DNA from 2 places in the Halalkalibacterium halodurans genome. Region 1 is predicted to be linked to the other one. Evidence: riboswitches for the same ligand, from Rfam matches in the RefSeq annotation. Region 1 holds a riboswitch; the other holds the start of a gene.
What was found. A riboswitch is a leader RNA that binds a small molecule or an ion and turns the genes downstream of it on or off. The one in region 1 is predicted to bind magnesium.
Positions count from the first base shown of each region.

Region 2: it holds a riboswitch for magnesium, as region 1 does, so the genes downstream of both, mgtE (magnesium transporter) here and FED51_RS16365 (MgtC/SapB family protein) in region 1, are expected to answer to the same signal.

Region 1 covers NZ_CP040441.1:3,350,229-3,358,155, forward strand. The annotation lists gene FED51_RS16320 (anti-sigma factor family protein) at 1-457, shown strand, start outside; gene FED51_RS16325 (GyrI-like domain-containing protein) at 510-989, opposite strand; gene FED51_RS16330 (VOC family protein) at 986-1,372, opposite strand; gene FED51_RS16335 (VOC family protein) at 1,391-1,759, opposite strand; gene FED51_RS16340 (VOC family protein) at 1,779-2,174, opposite strand; gene FED51_RS16345 (VOC family protein) at 2,200-2,574, opposite strand; gene FED51_RS16350 (RNA polymerase sigma factor) at 2,650-3,378, opposite strand; gene FED51_RS16355 (cysteine-rich CWC family protein) at 3,416-3,646, opposite strand; gene mgtE (magnesium transporter) at 3,965-5,329, opposite strand; gene FED51_RS16365 (MgtC/SapB family protein) at 5,349-6,047, opposite strand; M-box (ykoK) riboswitch at 6,201-6,364, opposite strand; gene FED51_RS21610 (hypothetical protein) at 6,545-6,673, shown strand; M-box (ykoK) riboswitch at 6,655-6,820, opposite strand; gene FED51_RS16370 (dicarboxylate/amino acid:cation symporter) at 6,910-7,927, opposite strand, start outside.
Region 2 covers NZ_CP040441.1:2,103,342-2,111,268, reverse strand. The annotation lists gene FED51_RS10315 (zinc-dependent alcohol dehydrogenase) at 1-667, shown strand, start outside; gene FED51_RS10310 (PhzF family phenazine biosynthesis protein) at 965-1,852, opposite strand; gene FED51_RS10305 (aminoglycoside phosphotransferase family protein) at 1,881-2,642, opposite strand; gene mgtE (magnesium transporter) at 3,227-4,594, opposite strand; M-box (ykoK) riboswitch at 4,811-4,976, opposite strand; gene FED51_RS10295 (sensor histidine kinase) at 5,118-6,506, opposite strand; gene FED51_RS10290 (response regulator transcription factor) at 6,503-7,192, opposite strand; gene FED51_RS10285 (YncE family protein) at 7,189-7,927, opposite strand, start outside.

The sequences.
Region 1 (7,927 bases):
CATCAGCAGCCTGACGGCAATCCTCATGCTAGTGGTTGCCCTTGCCTCGTTGAACAAAGGCATGGACCATGATGCCGTGCAAATCGCTCCATTCGAAGAGCAAGAACGGTTGAATTTTCAACAAAATCCTCACACTCAACAATTAGATATTGAACCACTGTCTTATCAACCAGATCTAAATGGGTATGTGTGGGTTAATGATGTTACCCATGAAATCTTCGTAGAAATCGATGGGTTATCAGAGCTGCAAAACCAAGACCATCAACTGTGGATTATTTTTACCGACAACAATGTTCAAGGAGCGATCATCCCGATTCAAGAAGGTTCATCTAGATTTTTTATGCACGGGATGGATGTGGAAACACTGAAATTAATCAAAGCAAGTGTTGAACCGAAAGGTGGCAGCCACACCCCTACAGGCCCAGAGACATTTATAGTCGAGATTAAAAACGAGTAAACTACGAAAAGCCTCCCTGTTACTGCTAGGGAGGCTAGATTCATCATGACAATCAACGAATAGCCACATACACGTCAATTTCGTTCGTCGCTTCGTCAGGCTTGTACCGTTCATCCCACACTTCAAAATCATAGCCAGCTGGTTGGTATGGCTGTTTTCCCATCCATGTTCCATAGAGTGCATCATACGTTTTGTAAAGTTCAGCTTCCAGCCCTCGGTGGGTCGCCATTACATATTGGTGGCTCGGAACCGTATGTACGATCATTTCCGCTGGTACTTCTTTCGGTTCTGCCACTTTATAGCCGATCACTTGCGTAAAACGATCCACATTCGGATTAAAGTTTGGCTTCATGTCATAAAGCTGAATCAAATAGATTTCTTCCCCTACCCGTTGCTGAACCAATGATTGATTTTCAAGCAATCGGTGTAACGTCTTTTTCCCGAGCTGCTGTTCCTCAATTTCTTGTAAATTAGCTTTCAATTGATATCCTATAACCGTAAAAGCATCGATTGATTTTAGTTGAGGGTTCATCCTTCTCCCACCTTTACATCACATTGAACATTAAATAAATTCCCATCTAGATCGTAAAAATCTAAAAAAGCATTCCCTTCCCCATCTTCATGAATCTCTTCCACTTGAACATCATGCTTCTTTAAGTGACCGTATAGCTTATAAATGTCATCCGTTTGAAAGCCAATCACCCCATGAGGCTTGTAGTTATAGGAAAAAGTAGCGGTCGTGTCATGGCTTGTTTCGCGCAAAAAGACCATTTGCCCAGAAGGGAGGTTCATTTGAGCCAAGTCCTCATCTTCACTATGCCAAATGAATTCCATACCTAGCACATCCGTATACCAACGAATCGCCCGATCCATCGACTTGACTGGGACGATCCCATAGATGATCTGTTGTAGCATAGAACTTCCCCCTTCGGATCACTTATCGACGATCACCCCAAACCGATTGCCATCCACATCGAAAAAATCAAAGCCTTCAATCGGCCCATGCTCATATATGTCAGTGACCTCAACACCTTTGTCCTTTAAGGATTGATGATAAGCTACTAAATCGTCCGTAGTAAAATTGTAGTAGCTGTTTTTGTACGTATCCGTTACCGTAAATTCAAGTGGTTGTTTCTCTTTCACCGTCACTAAACTTACATATTGCTTATGCTCCTCAAAATAAAAGTCTGCTCCCATCTCCTCTGGCCAAGTTCCCACATGATTTAACTCGAGCACATCTCGATAAAACGCAATCGACTTTTGCAAATGAACGACCGGTACGAACACAGCACCAATTCTCATCAGCAGCACCTCTCCTTTTTTATTCCTTCGGCCAGCCTTCCCAAATATAAGACCGATGTCCATCTAAATCTTTCACGATAAAGCTATAACCTCCCCCTTCTTTATAAACCATTTCCCCAACGGGTACGCCTTTATCTTTTAGGTCCGTATAAAAGGCATGAATGTCGTCGACGCGAAACGTTAACACCGCCTTCAGTTCCCCATTCTTATTTCGAAACGACAGATTGGGGACGTCGTCGCAACGAATTAACCCTAGCCCAATGCTACCATTCACGTTCAACCATGCTTCATCGTCGCCTTCTTGAAATGGAAAAGTAAACGCCAAACCAAGCATCGATTGATACCATTCGACTGCTTTTTCAAGATTGGAAACAGGCAATTGGATCACTGGAATGTCTAGTGCTTTTCTTGACATCTTTTTTCGTGTCCCCTTTCTTCGATCATGTGACGACCCCAAAATGATTTCCATCTAAATCGATTAGATCGAAGCCGCGAACCTTTCCATAATCGTGAATCTCGCCAACATTGGCACCTTTTGAGGAAAGAAGTTGGTGAGCCTTTTCTACATCATTCGTATGAAAGTTAAAATAGACATTCACCTCATAATCGTTCTGCGGAAACTTAGGTTGTTCGATGTCTTCACATGTCACGAGACAAAACGTCACTGTCCCATCGCCCACTTTTAACACATTGGCAGCTGGGCTATCCTCGTGAATCATTTCAAAGCCTAGCATCTCTTTGTACCAATCCGTTGCTTTTGCTAAGTGACGCACAGGTATGAAAATGCCGACACCGTAAAGTAAGTCTATGTTCATAAGCCCCTCCTTTTTTCCGTTCTACTCATATAAACGAAGGGATGAAGCAATACCTTACACCACATGGTAAAAAAATTATGTACAAATCATTAGCACATGACCGTCTGGATCAATCACTTGAAAACAAAGGGTGTAACCAATCGAACGCCCTTTTCTTACTTCAATCCCCGCCCGGCTTAGGGCGCAATAGGATTCATAGATAAGTCTCGGGTTTTTTGTACGAAACCCTTTGAGGAATTGTTCGAACATCGTGGAATCGATTTTTTCAGCACGAACCGATGGACCGATCTGCGGTTCCATATCTGAATAAGAGCGAACTTGTAAATAACGCTGGAGCTTTTTCTTCGCACGATGCAACGTCGTATACACGTTCGACTCAGATTCATTCATTAAGGTCGCCGTCTCTTTCGCGGTAAAAGCAAATACGTTAGATAGTAAAAGAGCAACGAATTGTTTTATTGTTAAATACTCCGCGAGCACTTCTAAAAGCTCTCGACTCTCATATTCTTCGTGAAAGTGTAGCTCCTGCATCACATCGTCTATTGGTTCAACCTGTAGCTGCCTTTTACGTTTTCTATCAATCCACGTATGTTTAATGATTCGATAGAAGAAGGTTTTCGTCATTTTTCGATCAGGTTGCTGTTTCATCGCTAGGTAGATTTTTATAAGGCTATCCTGAAATAAGTCCTCAGACTCCCATTTATTATGAGTTAACCGCTTACAATACCATTTCATCTCATAAAAAAATGGGGAGACTTTTTTCTCAAACTTCGACTCATCAAGAGGCTCCTGTTCATCTCTCATTTCTGCCTCACCCATTCCATCATTTTTTTAAAGGCACTTATTCTTTGTTTTTTGATTTTCTAAATTGTATGACACACTCTCTACAAATGCATGATTTCCCTACATGCTCTGGTGGAACTAAAAGAAAGATTCCATTCGGAAACACTTCGTCATTGCACCAGCAATCACCATATCCGCAGTTGTTTCCTTTGCCACAAATCGGGCAATGCTTGTTTTGTTCGCTCTTGGGCATGAGATTTCCCTGCTTTCTGTTCGAATCTTCTCTCATTATAAGAAATAAAGTGGTTGTAATCTATATGGAGCTTCTAGTAAATGAAAAACCAGGTAAAAGATCCACCTGGTTTTTGATTCAATATAAGAAATCACTAACAACATACCCAATATGAAATAAAAGGACGAAAATGAGCAGTGGTCCAAGGACGGATACGTACAGTGCCATCTGGCCATACCGAATGTTTTTATCTCTCCCGTACATCTTGCTTATGAGCACAATGGCTAGTGTTATCACGGCAACATAACAATCCCATCTGATGTAAATATTGTTTTTTCATATAAACGAACAAGAGGGGATTCCCCGTTGTTCGTTCTATAGATAGGTTGCTAGCGATGAAGCAATCGCAAAATAGAGGAGTAGACCGACTATGTCATTAATCGTTGTAATGAATGGGCCTGAAGCAACGGTAGGATCTATACGTAATTTATGAATAATGATCGGGATGATTGTGCCCGTCATTGTTGAGATGACGACCGTGCCAAAAAGCGCTGTTCCAACGATCAGCCCAAGAGCCATGTTGCCAAAGCCATAAAATTGAGCTAGCAACGCGGCAAAGAGTCCGCACACGATCCCCATAATAAGCCCGGTCAACAGCTCTCGTTTAATCATTCGTCGACACGTTGGATGTTTCAGCTTTTCTAAGGTTAACTGCCTGACGACAACCGCTAATGACTGCGTCCCTGTATTCCCTCCCATATCGGTTATGAGTGGGATGAAAATGGCAAGTAACGCAAGCTGGGCAAGTGTGTCTTCAAAGTGTTGAACGACGCTTGCAGTCGCCATCCCAAAAACCATTAATAGAAGAAGCCAAGGTAAACGTTTCATTGCTGCTTTGATTGGATGAACTTCTAGATTGATCGAACCCTTTGCCCCTGCCAGTTCCTCAAAATCTCCGGTTACTTCATCCTCCACAACGTCCATGACATCATCTACTGTCACGATCCCGATCATTTGATTGGTCTCTGTTGTGACGGGGATCGCGACAATGTCATAGTCACGTATCAGTTGTACAACCTCCCGCTGATCTGTATGGGGAAAAACAGAGATCACGTGCTTTTTCATTAGCTGTCGGACCGTTTCATGTAATGAAGAGGTTAAGACATCTTTTAACGAGAGGACACCCATCAGTTGATTGTTCTCGTTTACAACATAAAGGTAGTAGATCATTTCGGCATCTTTGCCCTCGGCGCGAAGCGTTTCGAATACATCTGCCACCGTTTTTTCTTGCTGAATGGTCAAATATTCAGTCGTCATCAAGGAACCAGCTGTCTTTTTCTCATAAGACATTAAACGCTTGATGGCATGGGCCTCCTGTTCATCCATACGATCTAAAAAATAGCCGGTCAAATGATTAGGAATCTCCTCAAAAAAGTCGGTCATATCGTCTGGTGCCATTTCTTCGAACATTTTAATCGTGTAAGACTCTTTCAGCTCTGTGACAATCTGTTTTTGTTGGTTCCGTTCCATCCCTCTAAATATAGGAGCAAACTCTTTCGGCCCAATCCATTCATACACTCGCTTCCGCTTTTGAACGTTCAACTCCGAGAAAATCTCCACTTGATCAATAGGATGTAATGCAAGAAAATCATCGCGAAATTTTTCTCGTTCTTGTTCTTTTAAATACATGTGTAAGTAAAAGGTATACTCTTCTCTGTTTTTGAAGTCCAGCATCATCATGAGAAATCCTCCTTTCCTTTTACAAATGTTCCACATCAACGGTGAGAACATGGTCGATCTTTTTGATGAGGTAATAAATTTCCGTCGTATATTGTTTTTCTGGAGCCGATAAAATCAGTTCCACTTGCTGATTACCGTTCTCTAAATCTTTTAATTTCAGATGGCGAATGCGGATGTCGCTCCCTTTTTTAGCCATGCTCGTTTTTCGTTCAATCGATTGGATTAGTTCCGTCATTCTCATATTCGGCTCCATGACCATCTTGACCGCCACATCTCGTTGCCGAAGAGAAGAAGGCCCCACTTTTTTCACGAGTTGAGGAAAGACATTTATCGCTAGCATTAAAAGGACTACCATATACCCTGCTTCAATGTAGAAGCCTGCGCCAACAGCAATTCCTAATCCTGACGCTGCCCAAATCATTGCAGCTGTCGTCAGACCGGAAATGACATCATTTCGTTTTCTTAAAATAACTCCCGCCCCTAAAAAACCGACACCGCTCACAATTTGCGCCGCTAAGCGCATTGGATCCATATTATTAAACATCGGGGTCGCAAACCTGTGAAACGATTCGACCGACACGATCGTTACTAGACAGCTGGCAACACAAATGACCATGCTCGTCTTTAATCCTAAAGGTTTGTGCTTTAACTGACGGTCAATACCAATCAATAATCCGAAAAATAATGCGATGCTTAATTTCATTAACAGTTCTGTCATTTCGTTCACCTGCTTTCCTCACTTATGGTTAGAAAAATGTTTTATAGCAAAAACCGTTGTTCGTCACAAAAGCTAAACTTCCTTAAAGTGCAAAAAGCCTACCTTCTACAAATAAAGGTAGGCTCCCCAAACACACTCATCTTCTATGAGCGAGATTCCCTTCATTCGTAGAGCTTTAGCACTGTATGGCATAGGACATTGCCAGCTACATTAAAAATCACCTTATGTCGATGATTTCTGTTGACCCATTGGCGTCTCTGGACGTTTTTGGGCAGCAGCATATCTCCATACAGGAGCCTCACCTAACGAAGTGGTTGTACGTATTTACTTGTCCGCTATCATCGAAAAGGCAGCGATGGTTACCGTTGCGCCAATTGAGATAAACATGTTCCCTTGATCATGTGACTCACTGTCCATCTCTTACCACCTCCACTGCTTCTAAGAAAGGGATAGCTCAAAATAAAAATCACCCTCATACGAATGAAGGTGATTACGTCATGTTTCCATTGTTCAAAAAACGAAAGCCTGATGCCAAGACGATCATAAGAAACGCACACTATAATCGTAAAGATGCCCCTTTATCGGGCATAGCGATGGCAATGGCCACTGTTGTCCCCCATTCGTAGAGCTTTAGCACTGTGCGGCATAGGAATCATCCAGCTACATTAAAAATCACCTTATGTCGATGATTTCTGTTGACCCATTGGCGTCTTTGGACGTTTTTGGGCAGCAGCGTATCTCCAGCACAGGAGCCTCACCTAACGAAGACATTTATGAAATTTTTTACAACTCATAGACTACATGAAGATATTTTACCTGTCAATAGGCGAAAAGCCGGAGGATTGCATTCCTCCAGCTCTCTTTACCCTTTATTGGATATTTTATCGATAAACAAGGCGATCGCGCCATCTCCTGTCACATTGGTTGCTGTGCCAAAGCTATCTTGGGCCATATAAAGAGCAATCATTAAACCGATAGCTGCCTCACTAAAGCCGAGCATCGAGGCTAACACTCCCGTGGCGGCCATTACAGCTCCTCCAGGAACGCCTGGTGCTGCGATCATGATGACTCCTAGCATTGCGATGACGGGGAGCATTGTGAAATAAGTTGGTGTCGCAAGCCCCTCCATCACCATCATGACTGCTAATGAGCAGCTGACGATCGTAATCGTACTCCCTGATAAATGAATCGTTGCACATAACGGGATCGAGAAGTTGGCAATATCTTCTTTGATCCCATTTTGTTTTGCTTGCCTTAATGTAACTGGAATCGTAGCCGCACTACTCATCGTACCTAAGCCGGTAAAATAAGCTGGGAGCATTGTTTTCAACAGAGCGAATGGATTTCGGCCAATATAGGAACCAGCCGCGACATATTGAATCGTAATCCAGACCCAATGAGTGAGAATCGCGACCACTAACACGACGCCAAATACTTGCAATGTGGCAAAGACGGTTCCTTCTGCCGCAATCCCTGCAAAAATACCAGCGATGTAAAAAGGCAATAACGGAATGATCGCTTTCACAATGATTAACTCAACAACTGCTTTTCCTTCATCAAAAAAACGGATCAAGGTATCGCTTTTCAACATCGTCATACTTATACCGAAAGCAAATGCTAAAACTAATGCAGTCACTACACCCATGATCGGTGCAATTTCAAAATCAATAAAACTTGCCAGACTAGCCCCTTCCTCTGGAACGCCTCCATCTTTTGCGACATACGGCATGACAAATGAGGCCACAAAGAATGCTAACGTGCCCGCTAGTAGTGTAGATACATAAGCTGTTCCTACCGTAAGACCAACCATCTTCCCTGAACCATTTCCTAACTTCGTCACCCCTGAAGCAATAAAAAACAAAATAATGAGCGGGATCATA
Region 2 (7,927 bases), 1.2 Mb from region 1:
CGTGGAGCCATTTGCCTGTGCCCTTCATGCGGTCTTGCAAAACAGGCCGAAGCCTTCAGACACGGTATTTGTCATCGGATCGGGGGTGATTGGCATTTGCGTGATCGCTGCCATTAGAGCGTTAGAGATCCCATGCAAAATCGTGACGTTAGCCAAACACCCCTTTCAAGCGGAACTTGCTAAGCAATTTGGGGCGGACGAAATCGTATTTCTTTCGCGAAAACGAGACTACGTTACAGCGGTTGCCGAGTCATTCAACGCCAATGTCCTTCATCCCGTTTTTGGTGAACCGATTGTACATGGAGGGGCGGACATCGTATACGAATGTGTCGGAAATCGCAAAAGCTTGCATGACTCTTTGCGATTTGCCCGTAAAGGGGGCAAAGTCGTCTTGATCGGACTCGCAAGCTTTATCGACAACCTTGATATGACGATGATTTGGCTAAATGAGCTAGAGGTTAAAGGCAGTTTCACTTACGGCATGGAAGATTGGCAGGGAGGAAAAAAACGAACGTTACAAATCGCAGTCGATTTAATAGCCGACGGGAAGGTAGATCTCTCCCCTTTAATTACCCATCGTTTTCCGTTGGAAGCGTACCGTGAAGCACTGGCAACTGCGGCAAATAAGAAAAAAGGCCAAACCATGAAAGTCGTTTTTGAGCCTTAATAATAAAGAGAAGCGAGCTGACGTTTTCAAAGGATCAAGCAGCTCGCTTTTTTGATTAAATGTGTCTCCTGTATAGTGCTTCGCCTGATCTGACAGCAAACAACGACGGTATCAGCTACTTTTTTCTGGCAACAAAGGCGAAGCAATCAAATGAAGCGTCTCATCTTCTAATCCATGGGGCGAAGATCATCACACAGCTTTTCGTCAATCCAAGCAACGGCGCTTTTGGCTGCCCCCGTCACGATGATTGATTGTTCGTTTAATGTGTTAACTACTCCCCCTTTTGCTATTCGAAAATTAAATACGAACTTCAAACTCCCTTATAAGCACGGCATTACCTGAGATTTCGATCATGACATCATCCGTTTGCTCAGTAACTGTGACGGCAATACGACCATCTTTACCGATTTCATGCCCTTGTTCGACGATTAACTGGAGCGAAGGTGATGACTCTATGTATTTATGATAATAGGCGCCCATCACGCCAGAAGCCGTTCCTGTAACTGGGTCCTCTACCGTACCGGAATACGGTGAAGAAAAATGGCGAGCGTGCATATCGGCCTCTTGGTCATACGTTTCTAAACAAAACGGATGGACAGAGGCGCGAGGCATTTCTTGCAAAATATGAGGGAAATGTTGATTGTTTGGCTGCATTCGCTTAAAAGCATCGAGCTTTTTAATCGGAATCAGTAAGGTCCACGTACCAGTGCTACCATAGACTACTGGTAGCTCCTCATGGAGATCCTTTTCTTCAAGGGCAAGCGAAGCGGCCAATTCCGATCGTGATCCACTAAATGCTCGAAGCTGAGGTGCGGCTTGCTTCATCGTAATCATCATCGAACGATCTACATCTATGCTCAGCCGAATGGGCAAAATGCCTGCTTTCGTTTCAATCGTGATCTCGTCTCGATCTGGAAGTAATCCTTTCGTCTTTAACGCATAGATCGTTGCCATTGTGGCATGTCCACAAAGATTTATTTCGTGACCTGGTGTAAAGAACCGAATGTTTACATCTGCTCGTTCGGATGGAAGCGGGAAGGCAGTTTCATTAAAACCTACTTCCTTCGCGATTTTTTGCCTATCCGAATCAGTCAAGCCCTCCCCGTCTAAAACGATTCCAGCAGGATTTCCTTTCGATGGTACTGTACTAAATGCTTCGTAATGTTCTACTTTGATTGATCTCATCTCATCCTCCTTTTATTTCATCGACTGTTCAATTGGTCAATACGTTTACGCATTTTTTAAAATCAAGAGTGTCTGCTTGCTTGTTTTTTATTAAATAGTTCATAAAGCTCATCGCATAAAGCTTTTTGTAGGCTTGCAACACTTCTATCTCCGTGTGATCAAATTCGTATGCTTTAAGAAACGTTGTTTCAGAATGAACGGATTGAATAAGATACCGAGCCACATCCCACAACGGGTCCCCAATGATCGCTAGCTCAAAATCTAGGAAAAGAAAACGACCATCACTTCCCTCTCCAACATTTGCAAGCCTAGCATCGCGATGGATGAGACAAAGTGCTCTTTGATTTCTATCGTAGGCTGCTCGGACGGAATTGATAGCCGACCAATACATAGACTCATATTTTTCTGTTCCAATCGTCTGGAGCCAATTCGGTGCAAACGATTCAAGGTAATCAAGCCAGGTTTCTTTCGTTACACCATTTCCAGGGTCAAACACGCTTGGCTTTTGAACAGTATGTTGATGAAGTTCACGTAATAAGCTTCCAATAATTTCGTCTAAGTCAGCCGCTTGGATGTTTTTCTGTAGCGGCTCGTATGTCAGCTGCTCATATGCATCCACGAGAGAAGGACAAATGGCTTGAGGGACAGTACGTAGCGCATGCACTTCTCGTAAATACCCTTCTTTTTTTCGGTATTGCTTTTTAATCAATTGACTCCCGTCTACCGTGACTAAGTGAACCGTATTACCTGACCACGGACTCGACAAATCCTCGATGATTTGTTCGTTCATATCACCCTCTCCTTTTATCTTGCCTTTAACATTTTGAAGGTATTTGTCAGCTTTTTCGTAAAGCAATCGAATATCCAGATTCACGTTCGTGTCAATTGACCTTTCCTACGATCGACACACCCTCGCGGCAAGATTCTCTTAGCATACAAATGTACTCCCGCCTAGATCTGTTGTTTTTTACCAACTCCCTTTCTATTGTATGACAATTCATTATAAAAATCATCCGTTTTAAGCAATGCTGAGCTGAGGATTGTTAAAGTGGGAACCATACAACTTCTTGAAAAGGTCTAGAATCTCACACTTTTCATGTCATTCCTTATAAGAACGATCGGGCAATTTTTTTGTATGTTCTCTCGCGCGTTAATGGGAGTCGAACGAGAGACAGGCGGCGACTCCTTCGGGAAAAGCAAACAAGGAAGCTGGAGCGTTGCCCGCGGCAAAGAAAACACAACGAATGCAAACAAGATGTGCGTGAGTCGATGGTTGCACTTGTGCTTTTGGTGAAAGCGTCCGCCAAGTCGCGATTTTAAACGAATCAGAAAAGCTGCCTCTAAAGATAGACTTTTGAGGCAGCACCTTTTACGTTATTGCGGCAAATATTGAAGCAATGCGGTTGCGATCGAAAAATAGATGAAAAGGCCAAGAATGTCATTCAAGGTCGTAATGAACGGCCCTGATGCAACCGCTGGGTCAATTTTTAGTTTATTAATGATGAGAGGGATTGTGGCTCCTACCATTGTCGCGACACTTAATGTCAATAGTAACGAAACACCGACGATTCCCGCTAACACGAAGCTTCCATAAAGGAAAGGAATGACGATTAAAAGGGTTACGGCACACATGATTCCGAGCATAATGCCGGTTCCAAACTCTCGCTTCAGCATTTTACCAACGGTGGATCGGTCTACTGTTCCAACAGCTAATCCACGAACAACAACCGCCAAAGCCTGTGTTCCCGTATTTCCAGCTGAATCCATAATGAGCGGGATAAAGACAGATAAAAGAATGACAGCTTCCAACGTTTCTTCGAATTGACCGATCACTTCTGCGGTAATGAGGCCTAAAAACATCAGCATAATGATCCATGGTGCCCGTTTTCTTGCAGCTGTAAAGGCAGAAATGTTGGTATCCATCGAGCCTCTAGCAGCGGCCATTTCTCCAAAGTCTTCTTCTGTTTCCTCCTCTAGTACATCGATAATGTCATCAACCGTCACAATTCCAACTAATGTCCCTTGCTCTGTAACGACAGGTGCTGCGAGGAAATCGTATTTCTTAATTAATTTTGCCACGTCTTCTTGGTCCTCACCTACCAAAACAGAAACTACGCGAGTGCTCATAATCGTTTCAATGGTTTGATCCGATGGGGCGGTTATCAAATCCCGTAACGACACAACGCCAACGAGTTTTTTCTGTTCATCCACTACATATAAATAATAGATCGTTTCCGCATCAGGGCCTTCTTTTCGCAAATGGTCGATGACGTCAGCAGCCGTATCGGTCGAGCGAAGGACAATAAATTCTTTCGTCATAATCGCTCCAGCCGTCTCCGGTGGATAGGACATAAGCTCCTTGATCTCGCTTGCTTCCTTTTTATTCATCGCCACTAAAATTTCTTGTGCCTTCACTTGATCAATCTCTGCTAAAAAATTGGCCGCATCATCGGCGTACATATCATTAAGCATCGCAGTAGAGTATTCACGATCCAACTCTAAAATGAGCTCTTTTTGTTCGCTGACATCTAACTGCTTGAACACTTCCGCCATTTCTTCTGGCGTTAAAGCAGCGTAGACAAACTGACGATCCTCCGCATCAAGCAATAAGTATAGATCCGCTTGATCGGTCGGGTGTAGATCTAAAAACAGTTCACGAAATCTCTCGATCTTTTTCGATGTAATAACATCAACCACAGTTCGAATATAATCATCTCTTGTTTGTTTTGTTAATCTTACCATTTAAATTCCTCCTTTTTTATGAAAGGAAGAACATGCCTCTAAGAGAGTAAGGCACGCCTGCCTTCCTTAATTCAGTTGTCTGGATTGATGGCATCAGGCTGGGTTCAGGACTACTATCCATCGTGCCTCACCTCCTTGAAATTTAAACAAAAAACACCCTCCACGAATGGAAGGTGTCAACATGAGCAACACAAAAAAAGCATGACTAATGATCACCAAACTCCTCCATTCGTAGAGCTTTAGCACTGTGCGGCATAGGACGAAGCCAGCTACGTTAAAAACCACCTTATGTCGATGGTTTCTGTTGACCCATTGGCGTCTTTGGACGTTTTTGGGCAGCAGCGTATCTCCAGCACAGGAGCCTCACCTAACGAGGATGATTCAATTTACATGTTTGAATGTAACACGTTTATTTTTTACCTGTCAACAATATTTTTTAAACTATAGGCAAGCTTCATCATAAAAAAGTTAATTTTTTTCACTGCTTTATCGTATGTTTTCTCTTGTAAATCGTGCAAGGCCTTTATAACGTTTTCAATGTAATCGTTACGGTCGTCCCTTTTAGTTCCTGTGAAGTGATGTCTATGGTGCCCCCATGCTTTTTAATAATTTGTGAGGCGATCGCCAAGCCTAATCCCGTCCCGCCCTTTTTCCGAGACCGAGATTTATTTACACGATAAAAACGTTCGAACACAAGAGCGAGCTTGTCCTCGGGAATGCCGATCCCTTGATCCGAAAGAATAAATTGGGCCCTGCTTCCTTCACGCCCTATCGTAAGTGAGATTGTTGTCTCTTCATGTGCGTATTTGATCGCATTATCTAACAGATTGCGAATGACTTGCTCGATCCGATCAGGATCTCCTGAAATAATGACATCCTCATCTAGATCTAAGTGGACCTGAAGCCTTTTTTGCGCTGCGAGATAGCGAAATTGCTCCACTACCTCATAGACTAGCTGGGCGAATGCAATCGGTTCATCCTTCATCACATAGGACTCCCCTTCTAGTTGAGCCAAATCCAATAAGTCATTAACGAGTCGCTCCAATCGGTTTGCTTCCTTTTGAATGATGGAAAGCCCTTTGCTCGGATCAATCACTCCTTCCTCTACACCCTCTGCGTAACCTTTCATATAACTAAGCGGCGTACGCAGCTCATGAGACACATCAGCAAGAAACTCCCGCCGCTTTTCTTCCACTCGTTCGAGGGATGACGATAACGTATTAAAGGATTCAGCCAGTTGACCTATCTCGTCCTTTCGACTTCTTGTTGAAGAAATACGTAACGAAAAATCCCCCTTCGCCATCTGAATCGCTGCTTCTTTCATGTCGGTCAGTGGGGTAACCACATGGTTCACAACCTTTTTACCGATTAGGATAATCAGCAAGATGATGACGCTTAAAGAAAGCAATAGTATTTTTCCTACGTTTAAAAACGGCTCATACACATCGGATAGCGGCAGCGAAAAAAATAACGCTCCAGCGAGTTGTTCATTGTCAAATAAAGGGATCGCTACCCCGAGAATTTTTTGCTCAAAGTACGCATTCTCCCGTATCATGACGACCGTTTCCCCTTCTAGCAGCTGCTGTCTTTCGTCAAACGTGATCAAATGTTCATTTGCAAAAGGTTCAAATGGTGAGCCACTCCCAAGCTGCATCGGATCCTCTGTATAAGTTAGCGTGAGCTCTTTGCTGTCGTTTGCCCATTGAATCCGTTCGAAAAAATAGTCATTCGCTCCATGCTCCGCATATACAGTGCGAAGCTCTTGCCCTTCCATGAATAAACGATCGATCTGCTTGTCGATATAAAGTCGTTCATAAAGGAAAAATGTCATCGAAAGGGCGCCAACACTAACGGCGACGATGATTGCGAATATAGCGCTCCATACTTTTGCTTTGATCGACCAATTTTTCATGAGTCTACCTCGAACTTATACCCGACACCCCAAACGGTTTTGATGAATCGATCAGCTGGCTTTAGTTTTAAGCGTAACGTTTTGATGTGAGTATCAACTGTCCGAAGCGTCCCTTGCTGGGTATCCATTCCCCACAAGCGGTCATGGAGATGCTCTCGTGTAAACACACGTCCACGATGTTCCAATAGAAAAACTAGCAAATCGTACTCTTTTTTTGTTAGTGAGATCTCTTGACCATTCACAAACACCTTGCGACCGCTAGGCTGGATGCGAAGCTCGTTGAAGCGATATCCGGTATCATCCACTTGCTGGATTCCTTGCGTTCTTCGCAAGGCAACTTCGATTCGGGCGACGAGCTCACGGGGACTAAACGGTTTGACAATGTAATCATCGGCTCCGATTTGTAAGCCCATGACTTTGTCGTCTTCTCCACCTCTTGCTGTCAACATAATAATCGGTATTTGCGAAAACGCACGGATTTCTTTACAAGCAGTAAAGCCGTCCATTTCATCCATCATGACATCAAGGACGACAAGATCCATTGGCTCCTGTTCAAGCCGTTTGATTGCTTCATCTCCCGTCTCTGCTGTATAAACAGCAAACCCTTCTTTTCGTAAATAGGACGTTACGAGTTCGCGTAGATCTAGTTCATCATCTACAATCAAAATGTTATGCCGCTTGTTCATTCTTCTTCCTCCAAAACAATGGCGTAAGGCCCTGCTGGCACATTAATCTCATTTACTACCTGAAATGTTGTTCGTTCAATGATGGAAAAAGTATCATCGTCCAAATTGCTCACGTACAAATGATCGCCGTCCCCTTTTAGATAATAAGGATTATGACCAACTGAGAGGGATGCCTCGACACGCTTTGCGTCTAGATCTACTTTGTACAAAGCATCATCTCCATGGCAGAGAACGTATACATAGGTGTCGTGCTGGTCTTGATAAATCGTAATTGGCATTAGGCCCACTTCAACTTCCTGATCAATTACACCTGTTTTTATGTTATACGCGAAGATTCGTTTGTTTAAATCCCCGTAAGGCCCATGTCCACCGATCCATAGATGAGATCCATCATAAAACATCCCTGCTGGTCGTTCGGTAACCGAAAATGATTGGATCATCGTTTCCGATCGCATATCGTAGATAAAGACCGTACTTGTCTCACTGCTCAAAATAAATAACAGATCATCGATTACTTGCAGATCCGTTGGTGAACAATCGATTGCGATCCGCGTCTGTACCTCTCGTTTGTCCACATCAATTTGGATGATTTCATCATTTAACGTATCAGCGACAAATAGCATCCGTTTGGCTCGATCAAATTCCATCACGGTTAAGCCTTTATTTAGCGTTATAAACGGCAGGATCTTCCCTTGAACCGTATCAAATAAAAAAAGCGTGTCTTCCGTTTGACTT